One region of the Streptomyces sp. NPDC104096 genome, then DNA from elsewhere that is predicted to be linked to it. Evidence: riboswitches for the same ligand, from Rfam matches in the RefSeq annotation. Region 1 holds a riboswitch; each other region holds the start of a gene.
What was found. Region 1 has a riboswitch for cyclic di-AMP ahead of ACZ60B_RS02530 (M23 family metallopeptidase). Riboswitches for the same ligand answer to the same signal wherever they lie in the genome.

Region 1 (6,880 bases):
GGCGCCGATCTGGCGCACCTTGCCCGCCCGCACCAGTTCGTCGAGCGCGCCGACGATCTCCTCCACCGGCACCTCGGGCTTGTCGAAGTGGGTGTAGTAGAGGTCGATGTGGTCGGTGCCGAGGCGGCGCAGCGAGGCGTCGGCGGCGGCCTTGATGTTGGCGGCGCTCAGACCGGGGAACTCGGGGTGCTGGCTGACCTTGGTGGCGATGACGACGTCGGCGCGGTTGCCGCGGGCCCTGACCCAGTCGCCGATGATCGTCTCGGACTCACCGCCCTGATTGCCGTCTACCCAGGCCGAGTAGGAGTCCGCGGTGTCGATGAAGTTGCCGCCCGCGGCCGTGTAGGCGTCGAGCACGGCGAAGGACCGGTCCTGGTCGGCGGTCCAGCCGAAGACGTTGCCGCCGAGGGCGAGCGGGAAGACCTCGAGGTCGGAGGAACCGAGCTTGCGAAGGGAAGTCATGCCCAATGTCAACGCCCGGCCTGGAAGGTGATATTCCGTACGGCCGTCCGGCACTCCCACCGCTTCCGTGAGCCGTCGCCCGTCTCCCGCGGCCCGGCAGCGGAAAAACCGGCAGTCCTGGCGTCGGGGGGATGTCGCCAGGACTGCCGGAGGTTCAGGAAAGCCGGGGGGACCGGGACGTCAGGGGGTGAGTCCCTTGCCGCGCAGCCAGGCCATCGGGTCGATCCCGTCCGCGCTGCCGCCCGGGTGGACCTCCAGGTGCAGGTGCGGACCGGTGACGTTGCCGGTGGCGCCCACGCGGCCGATGACATCGCCGGTGGCGACCTTCTGCCCGACGCTGACGCTGATCGAGGACTGGTGGCAGAACCACAGCTCGGTGCCGTCGTCGAGGGTGAGGATCGTGCGGTAGCCGTAGGAGCCGGCCCAGCCCGCCTCGGTGATCGTGCCGCTGTGGATCGCCTTGATGAGCGTTCCGGTGGGCGCGGCGAAGTCGAGGCCCGTGTGGTACCCGGAGGACCACATGGAGCCGGCCTCGCCGAAGGTCGAGGTGATCGTGTACGAGGAGGTCGGCAGGGTGTACTGCTTGGCGAGTTCGGCCAGGCGCTCGGCCTCGGCCTTCTTCGCGGCCTCTTCCTCCGCCTTCTTCTTGGCGGCCTCGGCCTTTTCCTTGGCCGCCTGCTCCGCCTTGGCGGCCGCGTCGGTGGCGGCCTTCTCGGCAGCGGCGGCGGCCTTGGCCTCGACCTGGGTCTGCTGCTGCTCGGCCTGGGCCATGATCCGGCTGCGCAGCGCCTCGCCGGCGTCGGTGGTGCCCTGGGCGGTGTCGGCGGTGGTCACACCGATGCCGCTGAGCGGGGTCGCGACGTCCTGCGCGGTCTCGGCGGGCTTCTCGTCCGACAGCAGGGAGCCGACGGAGGGAAGGTCGGGCATGGAGATGGAGACCGGCGGCTTGCCGGTGTTGGCGCTGGCCATTCCGCCGCCGGCGACGGCGGCTATGACACCGACGCCCAGGACGGTGGAGCTGCGGGCGAGTCCCCCGCCACGCTGCTTGGCGACGCGATGCTTGCCACGCGGGGGGCGAACGGTCTCCGCGGTGGGATTCCATTCCTCCCACGGACCCTCGTCGGCGCGGTAGCTGCCGAGGCCGAAGGGCTCGGTGCTGGTCTGGCTCGGCACGAACGGGGCCTCTGGGGCAGGCGGGTTGGACGCCACGTGGGCGTACTCCTTCCTTCCTTCTCGCCTACCGGGTTAGCTGACGGGTTCGGAGCAGGAAGGTCTCCTACGCGCGTATACCGCCTGTCACTGGTGTCACTGACAGTGGTGGCCGTGCGATTCACCCCAGGGTGTTGGTTCCCCGGTTCCCTTGCGGGATTCGGCGCGTGCGCACGGAGCCGCCTTGTGACGGCTGGGACGACCGCGCTGCGTTATCGAACGTTAATGGGCACGGGGTCAGGATTCCAAGCCGTTCCGCTTGATCAATAACATTTTTGGCCAGGACTTAAGGCGATGACCGGCGGAAATAGGGCGAGTTGCCCCTTGCGTGAAGCGCGCCGGCAACTCCTCAGGAGTCACGGAGGTTTTGATGGTGACTCAGATGTTATGCGCAGGGGGGTCGTCCGATCACTCCACGTGACGAGAGCGTGGTCAGGGCCGCCGGACGGCGAGCAGGGCCATGTCGTCCGCCAGTCCTCCCCCGCAGTGCCGGTGCACGTCCCGCGCGAGAGCGGCGAGCAGTTCCTCGGGATCACGGAAGGAGCGGCCGGCGAGCCGCTCCTCGGGGTCGTAGAAACGGCCTTGGACGTCACGCGCCTCGGAGACGCCGTCGGTGTGCAGAAGCAGGGTGGCGCCCCTGGGGAACCGGGTCTCCTCCGCGCGGTCGGGCCGGCTGTCCAGCTCGCCCATGCCGAGCGGCAGGGCGGGCTCCCGGGCGGGCAGGGGGCACACGGTGCCGTCCGGGTGCAGCAGCAGCGGCGGCGGGTGCCCGCGGTTGAGGATCCGCACCGTCTCGTCCCCGTGCGGAAGTTCGGCGAGTACGGCGGTGGTGAAGCCCTCGGAGACGTCGGGCCCGTCGCGCCTGGTGCCCTCGCGCGCCAGCGCCCGTTCCAGCCGCTGGGCGACCGCCTCCAGGGTCGCCTCCTGCTCGGCGGCCTCCCGGAAGGCCCCGATGACCACGGCCACCGCCGCCACCGCGCCCATGCCCTTGCCCCGTACGTCCCCGACGACCAGCCGTACGCCGCGCGGGGTGTCCTGTACGGCGTAGAGGTCGCCGCCGATGAAGGCGTCGGCCTGGGCCGCCTCGTAGCGGGCGGCGACGTCGTACCCGCCGATCCGGGCGGCGGGCTCGGGCAGCACCGCGCGCTGGGCGGCCTCGGCGATCTCGCGGGCACTGGCGAGGCGCTGGTCGCCGCGGCGCACGACACGGTTGATGACCGCGGCCATCGCGGCGACCGTGGCCACGGTGACGATCTCGGTGACCGCGTCGGCGTCCGGGACCCGGGTGAACCGGGCGTGCACGGCGTACGCGCCGACGACGGCGGCCACCCCCGTGACGGCGGTGCCGAGGAAGGAGTACAGCGGGGCCGCCACCAGCGGGGCGGCCGTGAAGAGGGGCGCCGCGGTGAAGCCGCGGGGCGTGCAGATGCCGTAGCCGGCCCCGCCGACGGCCAGCAGCGCGGGAAGCAGCCTGAGGAGCGACCGCAGGAGGCAGATCCGCCGCTCCTCGCCGGAGGCGTCGGCGGGCACGGGCTGCACGGGCGCCCCGGACGCCCCGGACGCCCCGGACGGCACGGGGGCCCCGGACGGCACGGGGGCCGCGGGGGCGATGGGCAAGGCGGGCGAGGCGGGCGAGGCGGGTGCCTCGCCGCCGGGACCGTGGTCCGGGTGCGGGACCGAGTCCGGGTGCGGGACCGAGTCCGGGTGCGGGACCGAGTCCGGGTGCGGGACCGAGTCCGGGTGCGGAGCCGAGTCCGGGTGCGGGTCCGCGTGCAGGTGGGGGTCGGAGTGCAGGTGCGGGTCGGAGTCCGCGTCCGGGTCGGACACCAGTTCGGGATCCGGGGTCGGGTCGGGTCGAAGGCGGCCGCCCGCGCGTGCGTACGGGACGAGGTGGTCGTCGGCCGTGCCGGACCCCCCGGCCGCGCCGGGTTCCTCGTGCGGCCCCTCACCCGTCAGGTCACCAGAGCGCACCACTCGTCTCCCGCCGTCTCCAGCCACGAAGGTCCAGGTTCGCCGGAGTCGGCGCGCTGGGCGAGTGATGTTGGGCCGACCGGATGACGGCGACGCGGGACAGCGCCGCGCGAACGCCGGGAGCCGCGGTGAAAACACTCAGGGCCGGAATCCGTGAACTGGATTCCGGCCCTGAGTCTTCAGTAGCGGGGACAGGATTTGAACCTGCGACCTCTGGGTTATGAGCCCAGCGAGCTACCGAGCTGCTCCACCCCGCGTCGGTAGGACCAGCATACGCCATTCGCGGGAGGGAATGCACCGCGATTGATTCCGGGGCCGCCCGCAGGGCGCGGCCCGGCCCCGCTCCGGTCGACGCGGCCCGGTCGGCTCAGCCCGGCAGGAGGTGACGGTTCGGCGCCGTGGCGGCCGTCTCGTACTCCCGCAGGACGACGACGTGCGCGCCCTCGGCCGCCAGCAGCCCGCTGCCGTCGGCGCCCGCGACGAAGGTGTCCGGCTCCCGCCAGGCCGTGACCACCCGCCGCACCCCCGCGCCGAGGATCAGCCGCGCGCACGGGGCCGGCCTGGACGCCCGCCGGGCGCACGGCTCCAGGCTGCTGTAGACGGTCGCGCCGGGAAGCCGCGGATCGGCCGGGTCGATCTTCGCCAGGGCCGCCTCCTCCGCGTGCGCGAGGGGATCGCCGCCCTCCCGGGAGTGGCCCCGGGCGAGTTCCGTGCCGTCGGCGGCCACCACCACCGCGCCCACGCTGAACGCGGTCCGCGACGGCGGACACAGGGCCGCCAGTTCGCAGGCGAGCGCCAGCCAGTGCCGGTCGGCGGCCGAGACGGCGCCCGCGGTGCCGGGCGCGGTGGGCTCGTAGCGCATGAGGACGACGTCCTCGATCCGCCGGGTCTCCGTCAGCCGCAGCCGGCCGCCCTGGTACGCCCCCGGGCCGAACAGCCGGGGCGCGTCCGGGTCTCCGACGAAGAGCGGGGCGAGGACGAGCTGGAGTTCGTCGGCGAGTTCCTGCTGGAGCAGCTGGGTGTGGACGGTGCCGCCGCCCTCGACCATGAGCCGCCGCACCCCCCGCACGTCGTGCAGGTGTTCCAGCAGCGGCCGCCAGTCGAGCTCGGGGCCCAGCGCGACGACGTCGGTCGCGAGACCCGCCCGGCGGGCGCGTTCGGCGCCCCGGTCGGTGGTGTAGAGGACCTTCTCGCCGCCGGTGTGCCAGAAGTTCGCGGCCGGGTCCAGTTCGCCGGACCCGCTCACGGTGACCTTGAGGGGGTATTCCGGCCGCCCCGCCGCCACCCGCGCGGCCCGCCGCTCGGGCGAGTTCACCAGCAGTCGCGGGTTGTCGGCGCGGATCGTCCCGGCCCCGACGAGGATCGCGTCGACGGAGGCCCGTACCTCGTCGACCCGGTCGAAGTCGGCGGGACCGGAGAGCAGCAGCCGCTCGGGGCCGGTGTCGTCGAGGTACCCGTCGAGGGAGACGGCGGCGGACAGCAGGACGTACGGGAACGGCATCGGCGCGCTCACTCTCGGCGGCGGGGCGGGACTCGGGACACTTGGTTCAAGTTTGAAACAAACCTACACTGGCGGCATGACGACCCGCTGGCTCACTCCCGAGGAGCAGCGCGCATGGCGCGCGTACCTGGCCGCGACCCTGCTCGTGGAGGACGCGCTCGACCGGCACCTCCAGCAGGAGGCCGGCATGCCGCACCTGTACTACTCCATCCTGTCCCGGCTCTCCGAGGAACCCGGACGCCGGCTGCGCATGACCGACCTCGCCGAGCGGCTGAAGATCACCCGCAGCCGGTTGACGTACGCGGTGACGCGCCTGGAGAAGGACGGCCTGGTGCTGCGCGAGGGCTGCCCCTCGGACCGACGGGGCAGCATGGCGGCCCTGACCGACGCCGGGATGACGGTCGTGGAGCGGACGGCGCCGGGCCATGTCGAGAACGTCCGCGCGACCCTGTTCGACCACCTCGCCCCGGAGCAGGTACGGCAGCTGGAGGACATCTTCACCGGGGTCGCCCGGGCGCTCCAGGGCGGCGGCGAGGCGCCCGGGGCGCCGGAGGACGTGCCGTGGCGCCGCCGCTCGCCGAAACCCCCGTGCGCCTGACCGGAACGGCGTGAGCGGCACACCGGCCCCACCCGCCCGAGGAGCACCGCCGACCCGCCCGAAGAGCAACGCGCACCCACCCATTGCTTCAAATTTCAAGCATGAGTTAGGGTCGGGGTCACAGGTTCTGCTTCAAAACTGAAGCAGATGTTCCCTCCGGACCCGGAGAACCCGCATGCCCGACCTCCCCGCCGCCACCCAGCGCTCCCGCGTCCGGGTCCCGCTGCGCTTCCACGACGGCTACGGCGTCGACGCCGAGCTGGTGACCTTCCACGGCCTGACCGACGGCCAGGAACACGTCGCGATCGTCCTCGGCGACCCCGCGCCCGGTACCACCCCGCTGGTCCGCCTGCACTCCGAGTGCCTGACCGGCGACGTCCTCGGCTCGGCGCGCTGCGACTGCGGCCCCCAGCTGCGCGAGGCGGTCGAGCGCATCGCCGAGCGGGGCGGAGTGCTGCTCTACCTCCGCCAGGAGGGCCGGGGCATCGGCCTCTACAACAAGCTCGACGCGTACGCCCTCCAGGACCAGGGCCTCGACACCTACGAGGCGAACGCGGCCCTCGGCCTGCCCGAGGACGCCCGCGACTACACGCCGGCCGCCCAGATGCTCCGCGCCCTCGGTGTCGGCGCCCTGGACCTGCTCTCCAACAACCCCGACAAGGCCGACCAGCTCCGCTCGCTGGGCGCCGACGTCCGCGACCGCGTCCCCACGGGTGTCTTCACCACTCCGCACAACGTCCGCTACCTGCGCGCGAAGGTCCTCCAGACCCAGCACACCCTGCCGCTGGCCGACCTCACGGAACTGACGGAACTGCCCACGGGCTGAGGCCGCTTCCCGCGACGGCCGGACCGCGTCACGAAGGGCCGCGCACGAAGGGCCCGGAACAGTCACGCCCCCAGCTCGAAGTACCTCTGAGCTGGGGGCGTTCCGGTAGGCCCTGTGGGACTCGAACCCACAACCAATGGATTAAAAGTCCACTGCTCTGCCAATTGAGCTAAGGGCCCAGGCGATGTTGCCTCCCCGAGCATAGCCGGACAGGGCCGGGTCTCCGATCGGGTATCGGGGACCCGGCCGCGTCGGACGGCGTGGCGGCGCCGCGGTGAGCCGGGAGTGTCATGGATCGACCGGTTCGGGAGCC
Region 2 (6,880 bases), on a different contig from region 1:
ACCTGACGCGGCAGCACCCCGCTCCACAGCTCGTGCATCCCGCCCTCGGGATCGCACACCGACATCGGCTGCCAGGTGTCACCGTGGTAGCCGCCGCGCCAGGTCAGCAGCCGCCGTTTCGCGGGGCGGCCCAGCGAACGCCAGTACTGGAGGCACATCTTCACCGCGACCTCGACCGACACCGAACCGGAGTCGGCGAGGAAGACATGCTCCAGACCGGCCGGGGTGATGTCGACCAGGAGCTTCGCCAGCCGTACGGCGGGCTCGTGGGTGAGCCCGCCGAACATCACATGGCTCATCCGCGAGAGCTGTTCGCGCGCGGCCTCGTTCAGCACCGGGTGGTTGTAGCCGTGGATCGCCGACCACCAGGACGACATGCCGTCGACCAGTTCGCCCGAACCGTCCGCGAGGGTCAGCCGCACTCCGCTCGCCGACGCCACGACCAGCGGCTCCTGGCGGCCCGGCATCGGGCCGTAGGGATGCCAGACGTGGCGTCGGTCCAGTTCGAGCAGTTCGGGCACGCTCAGGTCAGGCATTGGGCGCGAGGTCCGTGCCGGCGCCCCGGCGGCGTACGGCGACCAGGTCCGGGCGCGGCTCGTCGACCCGCGGGGCGGGGGCGGGAGCGGCGGCCGGGGCGGACCCGCAGACGCTGTCGCCGCCGTGGCAGCCGGCGCCGCCGTCGTGGCAGCCGCTGTCGGCCGTCGTCTCGTGGCAGCCGCCGGACCGGTGCTCGGGCAGCGTCACCTGGTCGGCGCCCTCCACCTCGAACCCGGCGTCGGCGATCATCTCCAGGTCGGCCTTGCCCGCCTGGCCCTCGCTGGTCAGGTAGTCCCCGAGGAAGATCGAGTTGGCCAGGTGCAGGGCGAGCGGCTGCATCGTACGGAGATGGACCTCGCGGCCGCCCGCGATCCGCACCTCGACGTCCGGGCACACGAACCGCACCATCGCCAGGATCCGCAGACAGCGCTGCGGGGTGAGGTTCCACTCCTTGGCCAGCGGGGTGCCCTCGAACGGGATCAGGAAGTTCACCGGAACGGAGTCGGGGTCGAGCTCACGCAGCGAGAAGACCACGTCGACCAGGTCCTCGTCGCTCTCGCCCATGCCCGCGATCAGCCCCGAGCACGCCGACAGGCCCGCCGCGTGGGCCTTCTGCACGGTGTCCACGCGGTCGGCGTAGGTGTGCGTGGTGGTGATGTCCGCGTACGTCTCCTCGGACGTGTTGAGGTTGTGGTTGTACGCGTCCGCGCCCGCCTCGCGCAGCCGCTCCGCCTGGCCGTCGGAGAGCAGGCCGAGGCAGGCGCACACCTCCACGCCCTCGTTCCCGTCCTTGATGGCCTTGATGGTGTCCGAGACCCGCTCCACGTCCCGGTCGGTCGGACCGCGCCCGCTGGCCACCAGGCAGACCCGCTTGGCGCCGCCGGCCAGCCCGGCCGCCGCGGCCTTGGACGCCTCGTCCGGCTTCAGCCAGGTGTACTTGAGGATCCCGGCCGTCGAGCCCAGCCGCTGGGAGCAGTAGGAGCAGTCCTCCGGGCACAGCCCGGACTTCAGGTTGACGAGGTAGTTGAGTTTCACCCGTCGGCCGAACCACTGCCGGCGCACCTTGCCGGCCGCGGCCACCACATCGAGCAGATCGTCGTCGGAGGTGGCCAGTACGGCGAGTGCTTCCTCGCGGCTCGGCAGCTCGCGCCGAAGCCCCTTCTCCACCAGCGTCTTCAGCAGGTCCATGAGGCCGATCCTGTCGTAAGGACCTGCTCGGGGCCAAGGTGACTTCACACAACAGAGACACTTCACGGTGTGTGGATTGCCACATCCTGGCCCGACGGCCGTCCGGCTAGGGTCTGTCCACTGCCTACAAAATCCCCGGAGGACCCATGGCGTTCGGCTGGATCGACGAGCAGGCTGAACTGCGCGCCCGCGCCGGGCTCGTACGGACCCTGCGCCCGCGCCCGGCCGACTCGCCGCTCCTCGACCTCGCGAGCAACGACTACCTCGGTCTGACCCGGCATCCCGAGGTCGTCGAGGGCGCGGCGCGCGCCGCGCGGACCTGGGGCGGCGGCGCGACCGGCTCCCGGCTCGTCACCGGCACCACCGAACTGCACACCGAACTCGAACGGGAACTGGCCGCCTTCTGCGGCTTCGAGGCGGCGCTGGTCTTCTCCTCCGGCTACGCGGCCAACCTCGCGGCCGTCTCGGCGCTGGCCCCGCACGGCTCGCTGATCGTCTCGGACGCGGGCAACCACGCCTCGCTGATCGACGGCTGCCGGCTGGCCCGGGGCACCACCCAGGTGGCCGCGCACGCGGATCCGGACGCCGTGCGCAAGGCGCTGCGGACCCACGAAGGGCCCGCCGTCGCCGTCTCCGACACGGTCTTCTCGGTCGACGGCGACGCCGCACCGCTGGCCGCGCTCGCCCGGGTCTGCCGGGAGCACGGCGCCGGACTGGTCGTCGACGACGCGCACGGGCTCGGCGTGCTGGGCGACGACGGCAGGGGAGCCCCGTACGCGACCGGGCTCGCGGGCGCCGACGACGTCGTGGCGACGGTCACCCTGTCCAAGTCGCTGGGCAGTCAGGGCGGCGCCGTGCTCGGCCCGGCCCGGGTGATCGACCATCTGGTCAACGCGGCGCGGACGTTCATCTTCGACACCGGTCTCGCCCCCGCCGCGGCGGGAGCGGCGCTGTCGGCCCTGCGGCTGCTGCGCCGCGAGCCGGAGCGCGCGGCGCGCTCCCGCGCGGTGGCGGGCGAACTGCACGCGCGCCTGACCGCCGCGGGCCTGGAGGCGGTACGTCCGGACGCGGCGGTCGTCTCCGTGCGGGCGCCGTCCCCGGAGGAGGCCGTGAAGTGGGCGGCCGACTGCCGGACGGCGGGTGTCGTGGTGGGCTGCTTCCGTCCTCCTTCCGTGCCCGACGGGATCTCGCGGCTTCGGCTCACCGCGCGCGCGGACCTCACCGAGGAGCTGATCGCGCACGCGGTGCGGGTGATCGACGAGACACGACCATGAGTCGGCGTGACACGGCCCTGTTTCGCACGTTCGCCAATTACCGGTGAATGACGGCGCTTTGCTGCCGATTCGGTGCCGGTCGATACTGGCCCGATATTGGTCGGAGTGGACCGGGAATGACCGGAATCAGTGGAATGTGGCCGTGAATTTCGCCCAGCTCTCGGGGGAGAAGAGCAGCGCGGGGCCGGCCGGATCCTTGGAGTCGCGTACGGCGAGCAGTCCGGCCCACGGTCCTCGGCCGGGCCGCGCCGTCTCGACGCAGTTGTTCGCTCCTGTGCTGTAGCTGCTGCGCAGCCACATCGCGCCGTGCAGACGCGTGGCGGGTATCGAGTTGCGAGGCAGTGCAGTCATGGCGCCTCCTTATGTGTCGTCACCTATCCCGGCGATGAAATCCAATGAGTCCTCGGGTGAAAGGGCGTGCGTCCTGAGGGTGTTGAAGGCCTCCGAGTAGGCCTGGAGGTCTTCTTTCCGTTCGAGGTAGAGGCTACTCGTCATGTGGTCGAGAACAACCACATCCAGATCAGAAGTGCTCGGAAATGACAAGATAACGAAAGGTCCGGTGACGCCAATGTGTGCTCCCGCCCGGAACGGCAGGACCTGGAGCCGCACTTGGGGCAGCCGCCCCGCCTCCACCAGCCGCCGCAACTGACGCGCCATCACCTCGGGCCCGCCGACCTCCCGGCGCAGCACCGCCTCGTCCAGGACCGCGGTCAGCTCCAGCGGACGATGCGCGCGCAGCACGTCCTGCCTGGCCAGTCGCACCTCGACCAGCGCGTCCAGCCGCTCCTCGTCCAGCCCCTCGACCGCGGCGCGGGTCACCGCGCGGGCGTACTCGGGCGTCTGCAACAACCCTGGGACCACGGACGTCTCCAGCGTGCGCATCGCGCTCGCCTGCGACTCCAGACTGATGAAATCCCGGTAGGTGGGCGGGAGAACACCACGGTACGCGTGCCACCAGTGGTCCCGGCCGCCGTCGTGGGAGCCCGCCAGTATCAGCAGCAACTCCCGCAGTTCCGTCTCGGCGACGCCGTACGCGTCCAGGAGCAGCCGCACATCGGCCGGTTTCACCCCGCTGGCACCGGTCTCGATCCGGCTGACCTTCGACTGGTGCCAGCCCACCAGACGGGCCGCCTCACCACTGGTGAGCCCGGTGCGGGCGCGCAGCGCGCGCAGCTCGGCGCCCAGTTTCCGGCGGCGCACGGCGGGACCGTACTGCATGGGAAAACTCCCTACTGCTTCCGAGTCGCCCAAATACGGTCTGCCGTCGCAGAGTTCACCGCTTCGAGCGACAGATATATGCATATCTCGGTGGATCGGCACCGTGACCGGCCCGGAAATGGCAGTCTGGCGAAGAAGCACCAGTCCGGGACCGTACTCGAATCCGCTCCTTGTCGGACTGCGGTCCCGCGGGAAAGGGACGACGTCGCCATGGCAGACCATCTGGAAGCATCCGTCACCCTGCCGAGCGATCCCGCCTCGGTCTCCGCGGCCCGTAACTTCGTGGCGAGCGCCCTCGTGGAGTGGGGGCTGCCCCCGGACGCCGAGATGGCCGACACCGTCCGACTGGTCGTCTCCGAGCTCGCCACCAACGCCGTACAGCACACGTTCGGGCAGTCCCCGACGTTCACGGTCGATCTCACCCTCGACCGTGACGAGCGGCTGCGCGTCGGCGTCACCGACAGCCATCCGCGCTTCCCCAAACGCCTGCCGGCCGCTGTCCAGCAGGACAACGGCCGGGGCATGGTGATCGTCCGCTGGCTGACCACCGAGTGCGGCGGAAGGCTGCACGTCCGTCCCACCCCCGAGGGGGGCAAGACGGTGTGCATCGAACTCCCGTGGACCGTCCCGGCCCGGCCGGTGCCTGCCGCGGGACAGCAGGAGCCTTGAGGGCCGGGCCCCCGGTCCGGGGAGGCCCGGGGAGGAGACCCGGTGCGGGGAGGCCCGGGGAGGAGACCCGGTGCGGTGGGGACGTGCCAGGCCGCCACCACCGCACCGGGCGGATCAGCTCACCCGGCCGTACCAGACGCTCTTGGTCCAGATCTTCTGGAGCCGCACCACGTCCCCCGTCTTCGGGGCGTGCCAGATCTTTCCCTTCCCGGCGTAGATGCCGACGTGGTAGACGCTGGAACCCGAGTGGAAGAACACGAGGTCCCCGGCCTTGCGGTGGCGGGCCGAGACGTGGTGGGTCTTGTTGTACTGCTGGGCCGCGGTGCGGGGCAGCTTCTTGCCCGCCTTCTTGAACGCGTACAGCGTGAGCCCCGAGCAGTCGAACCTGCGCGGCCCGGTGGCGCCGTAGCGGTACGGCGAGCCCTTCTTGGAAGCCGCGATCTTGAGAACCTTCGTCGCGGTCGTTGCGGCCGCCGCGTCCGCGGAGAGGCCCGGGACCACGATCGAGCCGCCCACGGCGGCGATGGTGAGCGCCGAAGCCGTACCGGCCCGGACCATCATCGACGGGACACGATTGAGCGCAGTCATGCGCAACCCTTCGTCAGCCGCCTGTGAAGGATGACCTGTCGGATTCGGGCTGGCGAAGTTGCCCGGCCGCTGTCGCGGCTTCACCCCAAGGGCTGCTCGGTCCGGTCATGGCTTGACCGTTCCGGCGAACCCGTCGTGCTTGGGTCCTCCACTCCTGCCGGTGCACTCCTGTCGACCGGTCATCCGGGCGGCGGCAGGACTCGGCGTCCGCCCGGACCGCCCCGCCGCTGTGGCGGGGGCTTGTCGTCAGACAGGGATCTTCACTCACAGGTGTCCGAAAATCCCAACGGAACCGTGGATTTGTGTTGTTACTCACCACTCACCCGTTCGGGTGGACACCTTTTTGTTCGATCGTCCGTCCAGGGGAACGACGAGCCCCGGACCAGCGGCGGAGCACTTCACCCCGCCGTCGAGCTACGCGCGTTGCGCAACCCTGGAGGCCCGAGAAAAGGATCCGTCGCTACTCCGACAGTGGGTACGCCGTTCGGAGCGTTTGAACTCAGTCCCGGACGGTTCGCGCATCGCGCGCGACGTCCGGGCCGACCGGGGACGGGTCAACTGTCGGAGCGCGACGGCACGGTGACGCGCGCCGTGCGGCGCTCCCCGTCGAGGACGCGCAGCGCCCGCGCGAGCGTCGGCGCGTGCAGTTCGGCCTCGCCCCGCTGGTGCATCAGCGCCAGCGCGTCGCGCAGCGCGGTCGCCCTGCCCACCAGCGCCTGGGCGGCGCGCAGTCCGCGGTAGGTGTCCCCGTGGTGCGCGGGGTTGATGCGGCCGAGCAGGTCGACCACCTCCAGGTAACGGTCGATCAGCTCGCCCTCGGCCCGGGTCAGGGCGGGCAGCGGCGGGAGTTCCGGCGGCAGCATCCCCGGCTCACCTCGCGCCGGGAGTGCCGGGCGTGCCGGGAGTGCCGGGCGCGCCGGATGTTCCGGGGAGGGTGGGGGTGCCGGACGTGCCCGGTGCGGCGGGCGGGACCCCGCGGCCGTCCACGACGCGGTCCACCAGGCCGTACTCCAGCGCGCCCCGCGCGTCCAGGACCGTGTCCCGCTCGATGTCCGCGGCCACCTGCTCCGGTGGCCGGCCCGTGTGCCGGGCCAGCATGTCCTCCAGCAGGACCCGGGTGCGCGCCAACTCCTTGGCCTCGACGACGAGATCGCTCACCTGGGCCTCGAACGGCCCGGGAAGCATCGGCTGGCGGATCGTCACCCGGGCGCCGGGCAGCGCGTGCCGCCTGCCCGGCGCGCCCGCGGCCAGCAGTACCGCGGCACACGCCCCGGCCCGGCCCAGGCAGAACGTCTCCACGTCACAGCTGACGTGGCGCATCGTGTCGTAGACGGCGGTCATCGCGCTGAACGAGCCGCCGGGGGAATTGATGTACAGCGAGATCGCCCGGTCCGGCGCCGCGTGCT
Region 3 (6,880 bases), on a different contig from region 1:
GGAGGCGCTGCCGGAGACCGCCGCACCCGGCGAGGACCTCATCTCCGGTCTCATCCGCGCCTCCGACCACGGCGAGCACCTCACCGAGAACGAGGCCGCCGCGATGGCGTTCATCCTGCTGTTCGCGGGGTTCGAGACCACGGTCAACCTCATCGGCAACGGCATGTACGCCCTGCTGACCCACCCCGGTCAGCGCGACCGCCTCCAGTCGTCCCTGGCCGCCGGCGAGTCCGGACTGATGGAGACCGGCATCGAGGAACTCCTGCGCTACGACGGGCCGGTGGAGCTGGCGACCTGGCGGTTCGCGACCGGGCCGCTGACCATCGGCGGACAGGACATCGCCCCCGGGGACCCCGTTCTCGTCGTCCTCGCGGCCGCCGACCGGGACCCGGAGCGGTTCGCCGAGCCGAATGTGCTCGACCTCACTCGCAGTGACAACCAGCACCTCGGTTACGGCCATGGAATCCACTACTGCCTGGGTGCACCGCTGGCCCGGCTGGAGGGACGGACGGCGCTGACCACGCTCCTCACCCGGCTTCCCGATCTGCAACTCGCCGCAGAGCCTGCGGACTTGAGATGGCGCGGCGGACTCATCATGCGCGGGCTGCGTGTCCTGCCTGTGGAGTTCACGGCGGTCTGACCGATTGGCGGCAGTCGTGAGGGTTCCGTGCCCGGGTGACGCACCGTCAACATTGTGATCTGCGCGTGATCTCTGCGGCATGAACTTGTGACAAGTGATCGTGTGCCGATACGTTCAATCATCAACACGGCGTCAGCGTCAGGCCGTGTCGGTCACTGCTGTCGCACGAAAGGTTTCCGCATGCTCTCCGGAAACGGTCGTCACCGTCGTCCCCGCCAGGCCCCGGCCCTGCTCGTCGCGGCCGGCGTGGCGGGTTCCGCCATCGCCATCCCGCTCCTGGGCGCCGGTGGCGCGAGCGCGGCCGAGGGCAGCACCTGGGACCAGGTCGCGCAGTGCGAGACCGGTGGCTCGTGGAGCGCCGACAGCGGTGACGGGCACTTCGGAGGCCTGCACCTGACCCAGGCGGACTGGGAGCAGTACGGCGGTCTCGACTACGCCTCCAGGGCCGATCTGGCCAGCCGGTCCCAGCAGATAGCCGTCGCCGAGAAGATCCTCGCCGCCCAGGGGGCCGGCGCCTGGTCCACCTGTGGACTGACCTCCGGGCTCGCCAAGGACTCCGCGACGGCCGCCGTCGACACGGGTGTGGCGGGCGACACCGCGAGCGGCGCGTCCGGGGCGACCGGGTCGCCCTCGGTGTCGGACCCGCTCGGCCTGTCCGACTCCTCCACCGGTGCCACCGCCGACCCGTCCGCGACGCCCGCCGCCGGCACCGCGTCCGCCGACCCGTCCGCCCTGCCTTCCGGCACGACGTCCCCCGCCACCTCTTCCGCGACCGCGACGGACAAGGCGGGCGAAACCGCCGATACCGCCACGAGTGACGCACAGGACGATGACGTCGTGGCAAGTGGGGCGAAGGCTGACTCTTCGGACAATTCCCGTCAGGCCATCGGGGCTTCGGGCCTGGTCGACACGGGCGACCTGGGCACCGGCCGCCACCGCGGCGCCAGCGCCGACGAGGACACGGCCTCCGCCGACACCGACGCCGACCTCTCCTTCGTCGGCCGGCACGCCTCGACCGCGTACGGCTCGTAACCCGCTCGCGCCGGGGTGGCCCGCCGGCCCTCCGGCCGGCCCTCCGGGCCTCCGCGACGGAAGGCGCCGCTCCGCATGGTGAGCGGGGGGCGGGTGATGCCGTCGGAACCCGCGTCCTCCCCGGTCAGGCCTGGGAGGCACCTGCCTAAACGGGCCTAAAGCGGCGAGAGTTGACGCCCCGTTTCGCCGCTAAATGTCCGTTTTGATGAAACTGTGGGATGAGTCTCAGAAGCCCTGATCGTCTTTGGAAATACCAGGATCGCCTGTCTACGGTCGAGATCGCTCGCCACAGCGGGCACCGGCCGCCGCAACGCCGAATCCTGCCAGCGGCTGCCCGGGAACATTCGTCGCGTCAAGCGCCGTCGGCAGGAGCGGGGGACCCAAGGTAAGCGCCGGGCCCAGCGGTTGAAGCTGGTGCCGGCTCGGGGTGAAGCCGCGTCCCGTGAGGGGCGTGGCCGGGCAACTCAACCGGCCCGAACCCGACAGCTCACCTCGCAGGCGTCGGTGAGGGGATCCACCATGCTGTTTTCCGGTAAGGGCACGCACCGCCGCTCCTCCAAGGCCACCCGCATCGCCGCGCTCGCCGGTGTCGCCGGTGTCGCCATCGCCGCCCCGCTGCTGGCGGCCGGCAACGCCTCCGCCGCCACCGCCGCCGAGTGGGACACCGTCGCCCAGTGCGAGTCCGGCGGCAACTGGGCCATCAACACCGGCAACGGCTACTACGGCGGTGTCCAGTTCTCCGCCTCCACCTGGGCCGCGTACGGCGGCACGCAGTACGCCTCGCAGGCCAACCTGGCCACCAAGGCCCAGCAGATCACCATCGCCGAGAAGGTCCTCGCCTCCCAGGGCAAGGGCGCCTGGCCGGTCTGCGGCAAGGGCCTGTCCCGCACCCCCTACACCGGTGCCGCCGCCGCGTCGAGCACCCCCGCGCCCAAGACCGTCACCCGCTCCGCCGAGCCGCAGACCGCCTCCCGCTCCGCCGAGCGCCCGGCCGCCGCGCAGACCGTCACCACCCCGGCCGGCACGAAGGTCGCGAAGGGCGACGGCGAGTACAAGGTCGTCAAGGGCGACACGCTCAGCAGCATCGCCCAGAAGCACCAGGTCAAGGGCGGCTGGCAGGCGCTGTTCAAGCTGAACAAGGGCGTCGTCGCCGACGCCGACGTCATCCACCCCGGCCAGCAGCTTCACCTGAAGTGACAGCGGGCTCGTAGCTGAACCACGGCGGCCTCCCAGCCGTGTCCTTCATTGTGGAGGCCACGTGAGGGCCGTCCCCCCGTCCCCACGGGCTCCCCGTCCCGGTGCGTTCTTCCCCCGTACGCACCGGGACGGGGTTTTTTGTCGAACCGGCTTTGTTCCGTTCGGAAACAATTTACTCTCGGTTCCGTCCATGAGGCGGTCAACGACCGGCTGATCGCCCCGGGACGGCTAGGCTCAGTCACGCGCGGCCACCACAGGCCTGCGCATCACCGGGCTTTTCCGGCCCGGCATAGCTTGCGTCACATCCCAGAAGGAGATGCTCGTGCCGTCCATCGACGTCGTCGTAGCCCGGGAAATCCTGGACTCCCGAGGCAACCCCACGGTCGAGGTCGAGGTCGGCCTCGACGACGGCAGCACGGGTCGTGCCGCCGTCCCCTCCGGCGCCTCCACCGGTGCCTTCGAGGCCATCGAGCTCCGTGACGGTGACCCCAACCGTTACCAGGGCAAGGGCGTCGAGAAGGCCGTCCTCGCCGTCATCGAGCAGATCGGCCCGGAGCTCGTCGGCTACGACGCCACCGAGCAGCGCCTGATCGACCAGGCGATGTTCGACCTGGACGCCACCGACAACAAGGGCTCGCTCGGCGCGAACGCCATCCTCGGCGTCTCCCTCGCCGTCGCGCACGCCGCCTCCGAGGCCTCCGACCTCCCGCTCTTCCGTTACCTGGGCGGCCCGAACGCGCACCTGCTGCCCGTTCCGATGATGAACATCCTGAACGGCGGCTCGCACGCCGACTCCAACGTGGACATCCAGGAGTTCATGATCGCCCCGATCGGCGCGGAGACCTTCTCCGAGGCGCTGCGCTGGGGCGCCGAGGTCTACCACACCCTCAAGAAGGTGCTGAAGACCAAGGGCCTGTCCACCGGTCTCGGCGACGAGGGCGGCTTCGCCCCGAACCTGGAGTCCAACCGCGCCGCCCTCGACCTCATCGTCGAGGCCATCAAGGAGGCCGGTTACACCCCCGGCGAGCAGATCGCCCTCGCCCTCGACGTCGCCGCCTCCGAGTTCTACAAGGACGGCGTCTACACCTTCGAGGGCAAGGAGCGCTCCGCCGCCGAGATGACCGAGTACTACGCCGAGCTCGTGGCGGCGTACCCGCTGGTCTCCATCGAGGACCCGCTGTTCGAGGACGACTGGGCCGGCTGGAAGATCATCACCGACAAGCTGGGCGACAAGGTCCAGATCGTCGGCGACGACCTCTTCGTCACCAACCCCGAGCGCCTGGCCCGCGGCATCGAGGAGGGCACCGCCAACGCCCTGCTCGTCAAGGTCAACCAGATCGGTTCGCTGACCGAGACCCTGGACGCCGTCGAGCTCGCCCAGCGCAACGGCTTCAAGTGCATGATGTCCCACCGCTCCGGCGAGACCGAGGACGTCACCATCGCCGACCTCGCGGTCGCCGTGAACTGCGGCCAGATCAAGACCGGCGCCCCGGCCCGCTCGGACCGCGTCGCCAAGTACAACCAGCTGCTGCGCATCGAGGAGATCCTCGACGACGCCGCGGTGTACGCCGGCCGCAGCGCCTTCCCGCGGTTTCGCTCTGCGAACCAGTAGGCACGGCAAGGGCTGAGCCGTACAGGGTCAAGCCTGAGCCAGTCGTACGTACGTCCCCGTACTCGGTCCCGTACCGTGTCCGGGGACGTACGCGTGTGACGGCGCGTGTGACGACGGGCGCGAAGGGGAGGCGGAGAGCCAGATGGCCGTGAAGGACCGGGACCGTTTCTCCACCGCGACCAGGCTGCGGGTGCTCGGCGAGCAGACCGCGGCCCGGGTCTACCGCTCCCAGACCAGACGGCAGGCCCGCCGCTCCCGGCTCACCGGACGGGCCGCGCTGCTCGCCCTCGTGCTGTGCTCGCTGGTCGTGGCCCTCGCCTACCCCATAAGGCAGTACGTCTCGCAGCGCGCCGAGATCGCCGACATGGAGCGGCAGAAGGAGCAGGCCAGGGAGCGCGTGGAGGAACTGCGCGACCTCAAGGCCCGCTGGCAGGACGACGCGTACGCCGAGCAGCAGATCCGGCAGCGGCTGCACTACGTGATGCCCGGCGAGACCGGCTATGTGGTGATCGACCCGGACGCGGTCAAGCAGTCGCGGGCCGCCCGCGGGGCGGCGCGCCGCCCCTGGTACTCGAACGTCTGGGACGGAGTCGACAAGTCCGACGCCTCCGACCAGTGAACGGACAGAAAGACACGCATGCAAACGCCCCCGCCGCACACTGAGCGCACCGAGCCCACCGACGCGGACGTCGAGGCCTTCAAGCAGCAGCTCGGGCGGCCGCCGCGCGGGCTGCGCGCCATCGCGCACCGGTGCCCCTGCGGGCAGCCGGACGTCGTGGAGACGGCCCCCCGGCTGCCCGACGGCACGCCCTTCCCGACGCTCTACTACCTGACGTGCCCGAAGGCGAACTCCGCGATCGGCACGCTGGAGGCGAACGGCGTGATGAAGGAGATGACCGACCGGCTGGCGACCGACCCCGAGCTGGCCGCCGCCTACCGCGGCGCGCACGAGGACTACATCCGCCGCCGGGACGAGATCGAGGAGCTGACGGGCTTCCCGAGCGCGGGCGGCATGCCGGACCGGGTGAAGTGCCTGCACGTTTTGGTCGCGCACTCGCTGGCGGCCGGGCCGGGGGTGAACCCGCTCGGCGACGAGGCGCTCGCGATGCTGCCGGAGTGGTGGCGCAAGGGCGCCTGCGTCGTCCCGGCCGGGGAGTGCGGGAAGCCCGCGGAGGGCGTGGAGTCCGGGGAGGGCGACCAGTGACCCGGGTGGCGGCGATCGACTGCGGTACGAACTCCATCCGGCTGCTGGTGGCCGACGCCGACTTTGGGACGGGTGAACTGGTCGACCTGGACCGGCGGATGACCATCGTCCGGCTCGGCCAGGGCGTGGACCGCACCGGCCGGCTCGCCCCCGAGGCGCTGGCGCGCACCTTCGCCGCCTGCCGTGAATACGCGGACGTCATCAAGGAGTTCGGCGCCGAGCGGATCCGCTTCGTCGCCACCTCCGCCTCCCGGGACGCGGAGAACCGGGACGAGTTCGTCCGCGGGGTGCTGGACATCCTCGGCGTCGAGCCCGAGGTCATCTCCGGCGACCAGGAGGCCGAGTTCTCCTTCACCGGCGCCACCAGGGAACTGACGGGCCGTGCGGACCTGGACCGGCCCTACCTGGTGGTGGACATCGGCGGCGGCTCGACCGAGTTCGTCGTCGGCGACGAGCACGTGGGCGCCGCGCGCTCGGTCGACGTCGGCTGCGTACGGATGACCGAACGGCACCTGGTCGTGGACGGCGAGATCACCGACCCGCCGACGGCCGGTCAGATCGCCGCGATGCGGGCCGACATCGAGGCGGCCCTCGACCTCGCCGAGCGGACCGTCCCGCTGCGCCGGGCGCACACCCTCGTCGGCCTGGCCGGCTCCGTCACCACCGTGTCGGCGATCGCGCAGGACCTGCCCGCGTACGACTCGGCGGCCATCCACCACTCCCGGGTCTCCCACGACCGGGTCCGCGAGATCACCGACCGGCTGCTGCGCTCCTCCCACGCCGAGCGCGCGGCGATCCCCTCGATGCACCCGGGCCGGGTCGACGTGATCGGGGCGGGCGCCCTCGTACTGCTCGCGATCATGGAGCGGATCGGGGCCGAGGAGGTCGTGGTGAGCGAGCACGACATCCTCGACGGCATCGCCTGGTCGATCGCGTAGCCGCTCGCGGAGTCCGGCTCGCACTCTGCTGAGCAGGCAGGAAGCGCGTTTGAGCGCGGCGGAGGGGTCCTCGCGGGCCCCTCCGTCACCCCCCGCCGGAAACCTTCGTGAAGTTCTTCACAAGGAATTCGGCCCTGTCGGGGTACGGAACGGGGTCGGTTGGCCCTTCCGGGGCTCCGACGTCTGTGTGAACATGTTCAAAAGAGGCGTGCGGGGACGTTTCGCGGAGATGTCGGGCGCGCTTCCTCCGAGGTCCT
Region 4 (6,880 bases), on a different contig from region 1:
GCGGCCGGGCGAGGTCGGCGAGGGTGGTGGCGTGCACCGGGATGGTGCCGCTCGGGGCGCGGTGCGACTTGGCCTCCCGGTCGAAGTAGACCTTCGCGAGGGCGGAGGCGGAGCCCGAGGGCCGGATCCGGGACGGGCCGCCGGGGTTCTGGAAGACCCCGTCCTTGAAGTGGGGCGAACTGCGGATGCGCGCGAGGCGCCCGCCGCTCGGGTCCGCGCCGAAGGCCGCGGGCTGCAACGAGCGGAGCCCGAGGCTCGAGGAACGGAAACCGGGCACGGCACCTCCAGGTGGAGTCGGGACGTTTCATTATGGTCGGCTCCCGCGACAACACCGGCTCCCGGCCGTGCGTTCCCGCTCTGCGACAACGCCGGTGCCCGGCCGTACGTTCCCGCCCGCTCACATCGCCGTTCCGGCAGCCGGGGCGCGGCACTAGGGTGACCGGGTGGCGAGAGTGCGGTTGAACGTGGCGGAACGGCGCGAGGAGTTGCTGCGGGCCGCCGTGCAGCAGATCGAGGCGCGGGGCGTGGCGGCGGTCAGGATCGCCGACGTGGCCTCGGCGCTCGGGGTGAGCAACGCGCTGGTGCTCTACCACTTCTCGACCAAGGAGAAGCTGGTCGCCGCCGCCTTCACGTACGCGGCCGAGGAGGACCTGGCCCGGCTGCGCAAGCTGCTCGGCCGCCGCACCACCGCGCTGCGGCGGCTGCGTTCGGCCGTGCGCTGGTACGCCCCCACGGGGCAGGCCAAGGGCTGGCGGCTGTGGATCGAGGGCTGGGCGGCGGCGCTGCGAGAGCCCGCCCTCCAGGACGTCACCCGCGACCTCGACCGGCGGTGGAAGGCCGCGATCACCGAGGTCGTCGCGGACGGTGTGGCCGCCGGGGAGTTCGAGTGCCCGGACCCCGCGGCCGCGGCGCTGCGTCTGACGGCCCTGCTCGACGGACTCGCCGTACAGCTGACGTCGTACCCCGGCGCCGTCTCGCGGGCCCGCGCGCAGGAGTGGGTGGACGAGGCGCTGGCCCGGGAACTGGGTCTCGCGCGGGAGGCGTTGACGGCGTAGGCGCGGAGCCGACCGGAGGCCGACCCCGCGCCCATGCCTGTCGGCCGCTCAGGCCACGGCCGCGATGCGTTCCTTGATGTCGTCCGGGGACAGCGCGCCCTTGGCGGTCACGTGGTCGCCCGAGGACTCCCCGCGCAGCCGTCGGCCGATCCACGGGACCAGGTACTCGCGCGCCCAGTGGACGTCGTCGCGCCGTACTTCGAGGGTGCCGCGCGGCGGCAGCGCCGGCCAGGCCTGCTCCGGGTCGGCCGGCACCTCCACGCCGAGGGTCTGGCCCGCGCGCAGCGCCACGCGCGTGTGCCCCTCGGGCGAGAGGTGGAGCCGGTCGCCGTCCCAGGCCCGGCGGTCCTGGATGGACTTGAGGGACCACAGGTCCAGCACCGGGCAGCCGTACCGGTCGGCGACGGCCCGGACGTGCCCGTTGTAGGTCGCGATCTTCCCGCGCAGGTGCTTGAGCAGGGGAACACCGCGGGTGTCGAAGCCGGTTGTCACCATGACGGTGCCGGATACGGCGGTCAGCGCGGCGATCGCGCGCTCGAACCGCTCCGCCACCTCGTCGGGGTCGGTCCCGGGCCGGAGGATGTCGTTGCCGCCGGCGCAGAAGGAGACCAGGTCCGGCGCGAGTCGGACGGCCTGCGGAAGCTGGTCCTCCACGATCTGGTCGAGGAGCTTTCCGCGTACCGCGAGATTGGTGTACTGGAAGTCGCCCTCGGGCTGCCGGTCCGCCAGGAGGACCGCGAACCGGTCGGCCCAGCCGACGAACGCCCCGTCGGGGCCGGGGTCGCCGACGCCCTCGGTGAAGCTGTCCCCCACCGCCACGTACGACCCGATCACTGCTCTGCTGTCACTCTTCGAATCGTCTGCCACATCGGCTCATGATTCACCTTCGAATGTGACCTACGCGACCGTAGCCATGGGTTGACGGACGGTGAGATAAGCCACTCCTAAAGAGTTGTCCAATCAGGGAATAAGCGTGCGATCCGGAACATCGACGCAGTGCCCGCACCCGGGCGCGTCGAAGGCCGGCCCCCGGGGATCGGGGTCCGGCCTTCGACGGCGGAGAGGCACGCGGGAGACGGCCTGCCGGTCAGGCAGTTCGTCGCTCAGACAGCCCGGCGGTCGGACTGCCCGTCGGTCAGACGGCGACGCCGTGCGCGCGGAGGTAGGCGATCGGGTCGACGTCGGAGCCGTAGTCCGGGGTGGTGCGGATCTCGAAGTGCAGGTGCGGGCCGGTCACATTGCCGGTCGCGCCCGAGAGACCGACCTGCTGACCCGCGGTCACGGTCTGGCCGGCCGAGACGGAGAGCCGGGACAGGTGGGCGTACTGCGCGTAGTGGCCGTCGGCGAGCCGGATGACGACCTGGTTGCCGTACGCGCCGCCCCAGCCGGCCGAGACGACGGTGCCCGCGCCGACGGCCTTGAGCGAGGTGCCGGTCGGGACGACGAAGTCGACGCCGGTGTGGTGGCCGCTGGACCACATGCTGCCCGCCACGTGGTACGCGGTGCCGATCGGGGCACCGGCGACCGGGAGCGTGAAACCGCTGCCGGTGGTCTGCGGGGCGGCGGGCTTCGCCGCGGAGGACCGCGCGGACGAGGACTCCGCCGACGCGGACTTCGCGGGGGACGACTCCGCCGAGGAGGACCCCGCCGACGGCGACTTCGGCGCGGCGGACCCGGCGCCCTCGCCCGTCACTGCCTTCGCGCCGATGCTGAGCTTCAGACCGGGGTGGATCAGCGACGGATCGGCCCCGACGGCCGCCCGGTTGTCCTGGTAGAGCCGGTGCCAGCCGCCGTCGACGTGCTGGGCGTCGGCTATCTTCGCGAGGTGGTCGCCGGCGACCACCGTGTAGGTACGGGCACCCGTGCTCTGCCCGTCAGCCTGCTCGGCGGTCTTCTGGCCGCTCGTCGCGCCGGACTGCGCGGCCTTCGCGGGAACCGACCGGGCGGCGGACTGCGGCGTCGCCGCGTGCGCGCCGGTGGCCCCCAGCAGCGGGAGGGCGAGCGTGGCACCGCCGGTTCCGACGACGGCGAGCGAGCGGCTGAGGCGCGGGGCCTTGGGACGGCGGTGCTTACCCTTCGCGGGCATGGCGTTTTCCTCTCCGGCGCCTACGAGGTGAGCTGTCGGGTGCGGACTGGAGATGCCCGGCCGCGCTCGCGGCGCGGCTGAACCCCTAGCCTGTTCCGGTGACGGGACCAGGCGGTCGAGCCTGTGGGTCCCCCGTTCCTGCCGTGCACGGGTGAGTGTGCGGGCACCGGGCGGCGGCAGGATTAGGCGTCCACCCGGATCGGTGTGGAACGTAAGCGAGCCCGCCACAACGGGACAAGCGGCCTCTTCCGGATGTGCCCGTTTTGCTTGATCCGTTACGAGAGATCCCGATTACCCTGCGTAAAACTCCTCCCCTCTCGTTTCACATCTCCCCAAAAGGCGCACTGATTGCGTGAACATGACGCAGCACTCACGGTCACCGATATGACCCTCCTCACGCACTCGTCACCCAGTCACCTTTATTCCAGGGCGAGTTCCGGCAAAGAGGGCAATCCGGGCAGACCGCCTACAGGTGACACACCGGGACGGTCGCCGCACCGACGCTTCGGCCTGTGGACGACGCGGTCGCCCTCGAACCGATGTCGTATCGTCGTCAGCGCATCCCGTCGGCCACCCGCCGAGCCACGCCGACGGGGCGAGCGGGAGGAGCCCCCCTTGACGCAGCAGGTCCCGTCGACCGAGCCCGAACTGGCCGGAGTGCGCAACTTCCGCGACGTCGGCGGACTGCCCACCGCCGACGGACGGCGGGTGCGCCACGGCGTGCTGTTCCGCAGCGGTCACCTGGCGCACGCGACCGACGAGGACGCGGCGTTCCTGTCCTCCCTGAAGCTGCACACGATCTTCGACTTCCGCAACGCGGCGGACCAGAAGCTGGAGGGCCCGGACGTCGAGCTGCCCGGCGTGCGCAATGTAAACCTGCCGCTGTCGGACCCGGCGGACGGCTCCGAGTTCTGGAAGATGGTCCGCGACGGCGAGATCGAGCAGCTGCGCGCGATCCTCGGCGAGGGCAGGGCCGCGCACCGGATGATCATGTCGTACCGCACCATCGTCAAGGAGCGGACGGGCGAGCACTCCCGGGTGCTGCACTCGCTCTCCGAGGACAGCGTCCCGGCCCTGATGCACTGCGCGGCGGGCAAGGACCGCGCCGGCCTGTCCATCGCGGTGACGCTGCTGGCCCTGGGCGTGGAGCGCGAGGCGATCCTCGCCGACTACCTGGAGTCCAACGCCACGCACCGCCGCTACAGGGTGCGCCGCAGCGACTCGTCCTCGGCGGGCTACTCCCCCGAGGTCATGGAGCTGCTCAGCCCCCTGTTCGACGCGCGGGCGGAGTACCTGGCCGCGGCGCTGGAGACCATCGAGGAGAACTGGGGCGGCGTCGACGCCTACCTGGAGCAGGGGCTCCGGCTGGCGCCCGAGACCCGGGAACGGCTGCGCGAGCGGCTCCTCGACTGACCCTCGGCCCGGCGGCTCGCCGCCGGGCTCCGGCCCTTCGGGCCGCCCGCTGTCGGCGCCCCGCCGCCGAGCCGCCCGTCGCCGGGCGACTACTGCTGGGCGCCGACCTCGAAGAGCAGCCAGATGAACGCCGCGAGGACGTGTCCCACGGCGATGTAGACGATCAGCCTGATCCAGAGGGAGCGGGGGAACTTCTCCTCGATGTCACTCATGGCTTCTCTCCGATGGTGTCGCCGAGGCACAGGGTGGCCGTCGGGCTCTGCAACAGGGTGTGTACGAACAGCAGCTCGACCCCGTCGGGGTCCTGAGCGGCTATACGGTGCGGGGTCAGCGAGTCGAAGTGCGCGCTGTCGCCCGGACCGAGCAGGTGGGTGGCGTCGGCCAGTCGCAGCCGCAGGCGCCCGGTGAGGACGTACAGCCACTCCTCGCCGGGGTGCACGCGGACGACGTCGCCCTGCGAGCCGTACGGGACGCGTACCCGCAGGGCCTGCATCCCGCGGCCGGGCGAGCCAGCCTGCCAGTACGTCCAGCCGCCCGCGGCGGTCGGCTCCGCGTCACCGGCGCGCAGCACGGCGTCCCGGTCGGGGACCGTCTCGCCGAGCAGGTCCGAGACTGTCGTACCGTAGACGCGGGCGAGTGCGAGCAGCATCGGCAGCGATGCCTGGCGCTGCCCGGTCTCCAGCCGGGAGAGATGGGCGGGCGACAGCCCGGCGGCACGGGCGGCGGCCTCCAGGGTCAGCGAGGCCCGGCGGCGCAGGGCGCGCAGCCGCGGCGCGACGGCCGAGAGGCCTTCGGCGGTCTCCGCGGCCGGCTCTGTTGCCGGGCCGAGCGGCGGCTCGGACGCGGCTTCTGGGAAGCTCATGCCATCCATTGAGCCAGGTCGATTGCCTCTCTGGCAAATACCTTGCCTCTCAGGCAAACCGAAGGGCACGGGGCGCGGACCGGTGGCCGCCAGGGCCCGGCGCCGGCGCCGGTGATCAGTCCTGGGCCGCCCGGCCGCGCCGGTCCTCGACGTGGACGACGTGGAGTTCGGTGCCGTCGCGGTGGCGCTTGGACCGCCCGAACACCCCTATCGCGATGTCCGACCGTTCGTGCGGCTCGTCGGGGCCGACGTAGGTGAGGACGTCGTTGTGCCGCCCGGTGACGACCCACCCTTCGGCGTCCTTGAGGTCGATCACCCCGAAGTCCCCCGCCGGGGATCCGGCGCGCACCGGGCCGAACTCCCGCAGAATCCCGGTGGCCTGGTCCGCGAGGTCTCCCTCCGGGGCGGTGAGCACGACACAGGTGCCGTGCTCGAACAGCACCCACGACTTGCCGGGGTCGGCGAGGAGCCGCTGCCACATGTCCTTGAGCATCTCGGTGTTCACGGCCGTCATCATGCCGCAGCGCACCGACGCCCCGCCCGGACTACCGGTTGGCCACCGCCTGCTTGATCAGTGTCCGGCCGAAGTCCCAGACCAGTCCGCCCCCGTTGTGCGCGTCGTCCATCACCTCGGTGAAGGCGTCGACGAACCGGTCCACCTCCCGCTCGCCGACGATCAGCGGCGGGATCAGCTTGATCACCTCCAGGTGGTCGCCGGAGACCTGGGTGAGGATCCGGTGCCGCTGGAGCAGCGGGACGACCACCATCTGCGCGAACAGCCCCTTGCGCGCGGCCTGGAGCATGCTCCAGCGGCCGCGCAGCTTCAGCGACTTCGGCCGCCCGAACTCGATACCGATCATCAGGCCCCGGCCCCGGACGTCGGCGAGCAGCTCGTACTTGTCGGTGAGCGCGGCCAGCCGGGACCGCAACAGCTCCCCGGTGGCGCGGGCGTTGGCGACGATCTGGTCGTTCTCCATGACCGACAGCACGGCGAGCCCGGCGGCCATGGCCTGGGCGTTCGACCCGAAGCTCGCCGAGTGGACGAGCACCCGGTCCATCGACGAGTAGACCTTCTTGAAGATCCAGTCCCGGCCGAGCGTGGCGCCGACCGGCACATAGCCGCCGGAGAGTGCCTTGGCCACGCACACCAGGTCCGGTTCGACGCCGTCCTCGTGCTGGTAGGCGTAGAAGTCGCCGGTCCGGCCCAGCCCGGTCTGCACCTCGTCGGCGATGAGCAGCGCCTTGTGCCGGTGCAGGAGTTCCTGGGCGGCGCGCAGGTAGCCGGGCGGGGCCTCGTGCACGCCCTTGCCCTGGATCGGCTCGACGACGAGGGCCGCCACGTCGCCCTTCCTCAGCTCCCGGGCCAGCGCGTCGAGGTCGCCGAGCGGGACGGCGGTGTCGGGCAGCAGCGGCGCGAAGCCGTCCCGGAAGCCGGTCTCGCCGTTGACCGAGAGGGAGCCGGTG

Region 2: linked by a shared signal. The riboswitch ahead of ACZ60B_RS12975 (C40 family peptidase) and the one ahead of ACZ60B_RS02530 (M23 family metallopeptidase) in region 1 are both predicted to bind cyclic di-AMP.
Region 3: linked by a shared signal. The riboswitch ahead of ACZ60B_RS26855 (transglycosylase family protein) and the one ahead of ACZ60B_RS02530 (M23 family metallopeptidase) in region 1 are both predicted to bind cyclic di-AMP.
Region 4: linked by a shared signal. The riboswitch ahead of ACZ60B_RS07550 (M23 family metallopeptidase) and the one ahead of ACZ60B_RS02530 (M23 family metallopeptidase) in region 1 are both predicted to bind cyclic di-AMP.

What each region holds. Positions count from the first base shown of each region.
Region 1 is NZ_JBVJMD010000002.1:21,567-28,446, forward strand. Features, by position in the region: gene ACZ60B_RS02525 (aldo/keto reductase) at 1-462, opposite strand, end outside; gene ACZ60B_RS02530 (M23 family metallopeptidase) at 643-1,671, opposite strand; cyclic di-AMP (ydaO/yuaA leader) riboswitch at 1,682-1,847, opposite strand; gene ACZ60B_RS02535 (PP2C family protein-serine/threonine phosphatase) at 2,104-3,264, opposite strand; tRNA gene ACZ60B_RS02540 (tRNA-Met) at 3,826-3,899, opposite strand; gene ACZ60B_RS02545 (dihydrofolate reductase family protein) at 4,010-5,143, opposite strand; gene ACZ60B_RS02550 (MarR family winged helix-turn-helix transcriptional regulator) at 5,220-5,741, shown strand; gene ACZ60B_RS02555 (GTP cyclohydrolase II) at 5,917-6,567, shown strand; tRNA gene ACZ60B_RS02560 (tRNA-Lys) at 6,674-6,746, opposite strand; gene ACZ60B_RS02565 (amino acid permease) at 6,856-6,880, opposite strand, start outside.
Region 2 is NZ_JBVJMD010000009.1:112,363-119,242, forward strand. Features, by position in the region: gene ACZ60B_RS12945 (adenosylmethionine--8-amino-7-oxononanoate transaminase) at 1-536, opposite strand, end outside; gene bioB (biotin synthase BioB) at 529-1,725, opposite strand; gene ACZ60B_RS12955 (8-amino-7-oxononanoate synthase) at 1,872-2,999, shown strand; gene ACZ60B_RS12960 (DUF397 domain-containing protein) at 3,126-3,350, opposite strand; gene ACZ60B_RS12965 (helix-turn-helix domain-containing protein) at 3,360-4,217, opposite strand; gene ACZ60B_RS12970 (ATP-binding protein) at 4,428-4,886, shown strand; gene ACZ60B_RS12975 (C40 family peptidase) at 5,001-5,474, opposite strand; cyclic di-AMP (ydaO/yuaA leader) riboswitch at 5,478-5,647, opposite strand; gene ACZ60B_RS12980 (hypothetical protein) at 6,029-6,337, opposite strand; gene ACZ60B_RS12985 (ATP-dependent Clp protease proteolytic subunit) at 6,345-6,880, opposite strand, start outside.
Region 3 is NZ_JBVJMD010000030.1:44,616-51,495, forward strand. Features, by position in the region: gene ACZ60B_RS26845 (cytochrome P450 family protein) at 1-640, shown strand, start outside; gene ACZ60B_RS26850 (transglycosylase family protein) at 821-1,672, shown strand; cyclic di-AMP (ydaO/yuaA leader) riboswitch at 2,020-2,188, shown strand; gene ACZ60B_RS26855 (transglycosylase family protein) at 2,192-2,869, shown strand; gene eno (phosphopyruvate hydratase) at 3,186-4,481, shown strand; gene ACZ60B_RS26865 (FtsB family cell division protein) at 4,624-5,100, shown strand; gene ACZ60B_RS26870 (DUF501 domain-containing protein) at 5,119-5,685, shown strand; gene ACZ60B_RS26875 (Ppx/GppA phosphatase family protein) at 5,682-6,623, shown strand.
Region 4 is NZ_JBVJMD010000004.1:309,041-315,920, forward strand. Features, by position in the region: gene ACZ60B_RS07535 (MBL fold metallo-hydrolase) at 1-277, opposite strand, end outside; gene ACZ60B_RS07540 (TetR/AcrR family transcriptional regulator) at 444-1,055, shown strand; gene ACZ60B_RS07545 (SGNH/GDSL hydrolase family protein) at 1,104-1,889, opposite strand; gene ACZ60B_RS07550 (M23 family metallopeptidase) at 2,191-3,141, opposite strand; cyclic di-AMP (ydaO/yuaA leader) riboswitch at 3,144-3,305, opposite strand; gene ACZ60B_RS07555 (tyrosine-protein phosphatase) at 3,757-4,554, shown strand; gene ACZ60B_RS07560 (DUF6126 family protein) at 4,644-4,766, opposite strand; gene ACZ60B_RS07565 (helix-turn-helix domain-containing protein) at 4,763-5,416, opposite strand; gene ACZ60B_RS07570 (hypothetical protein) at 5,532-5,930, opposite strand; gene ACZ60B_RS07575 (aspartate aminotransferase family protein) at 5,962-6,880, opposite strand, start outside.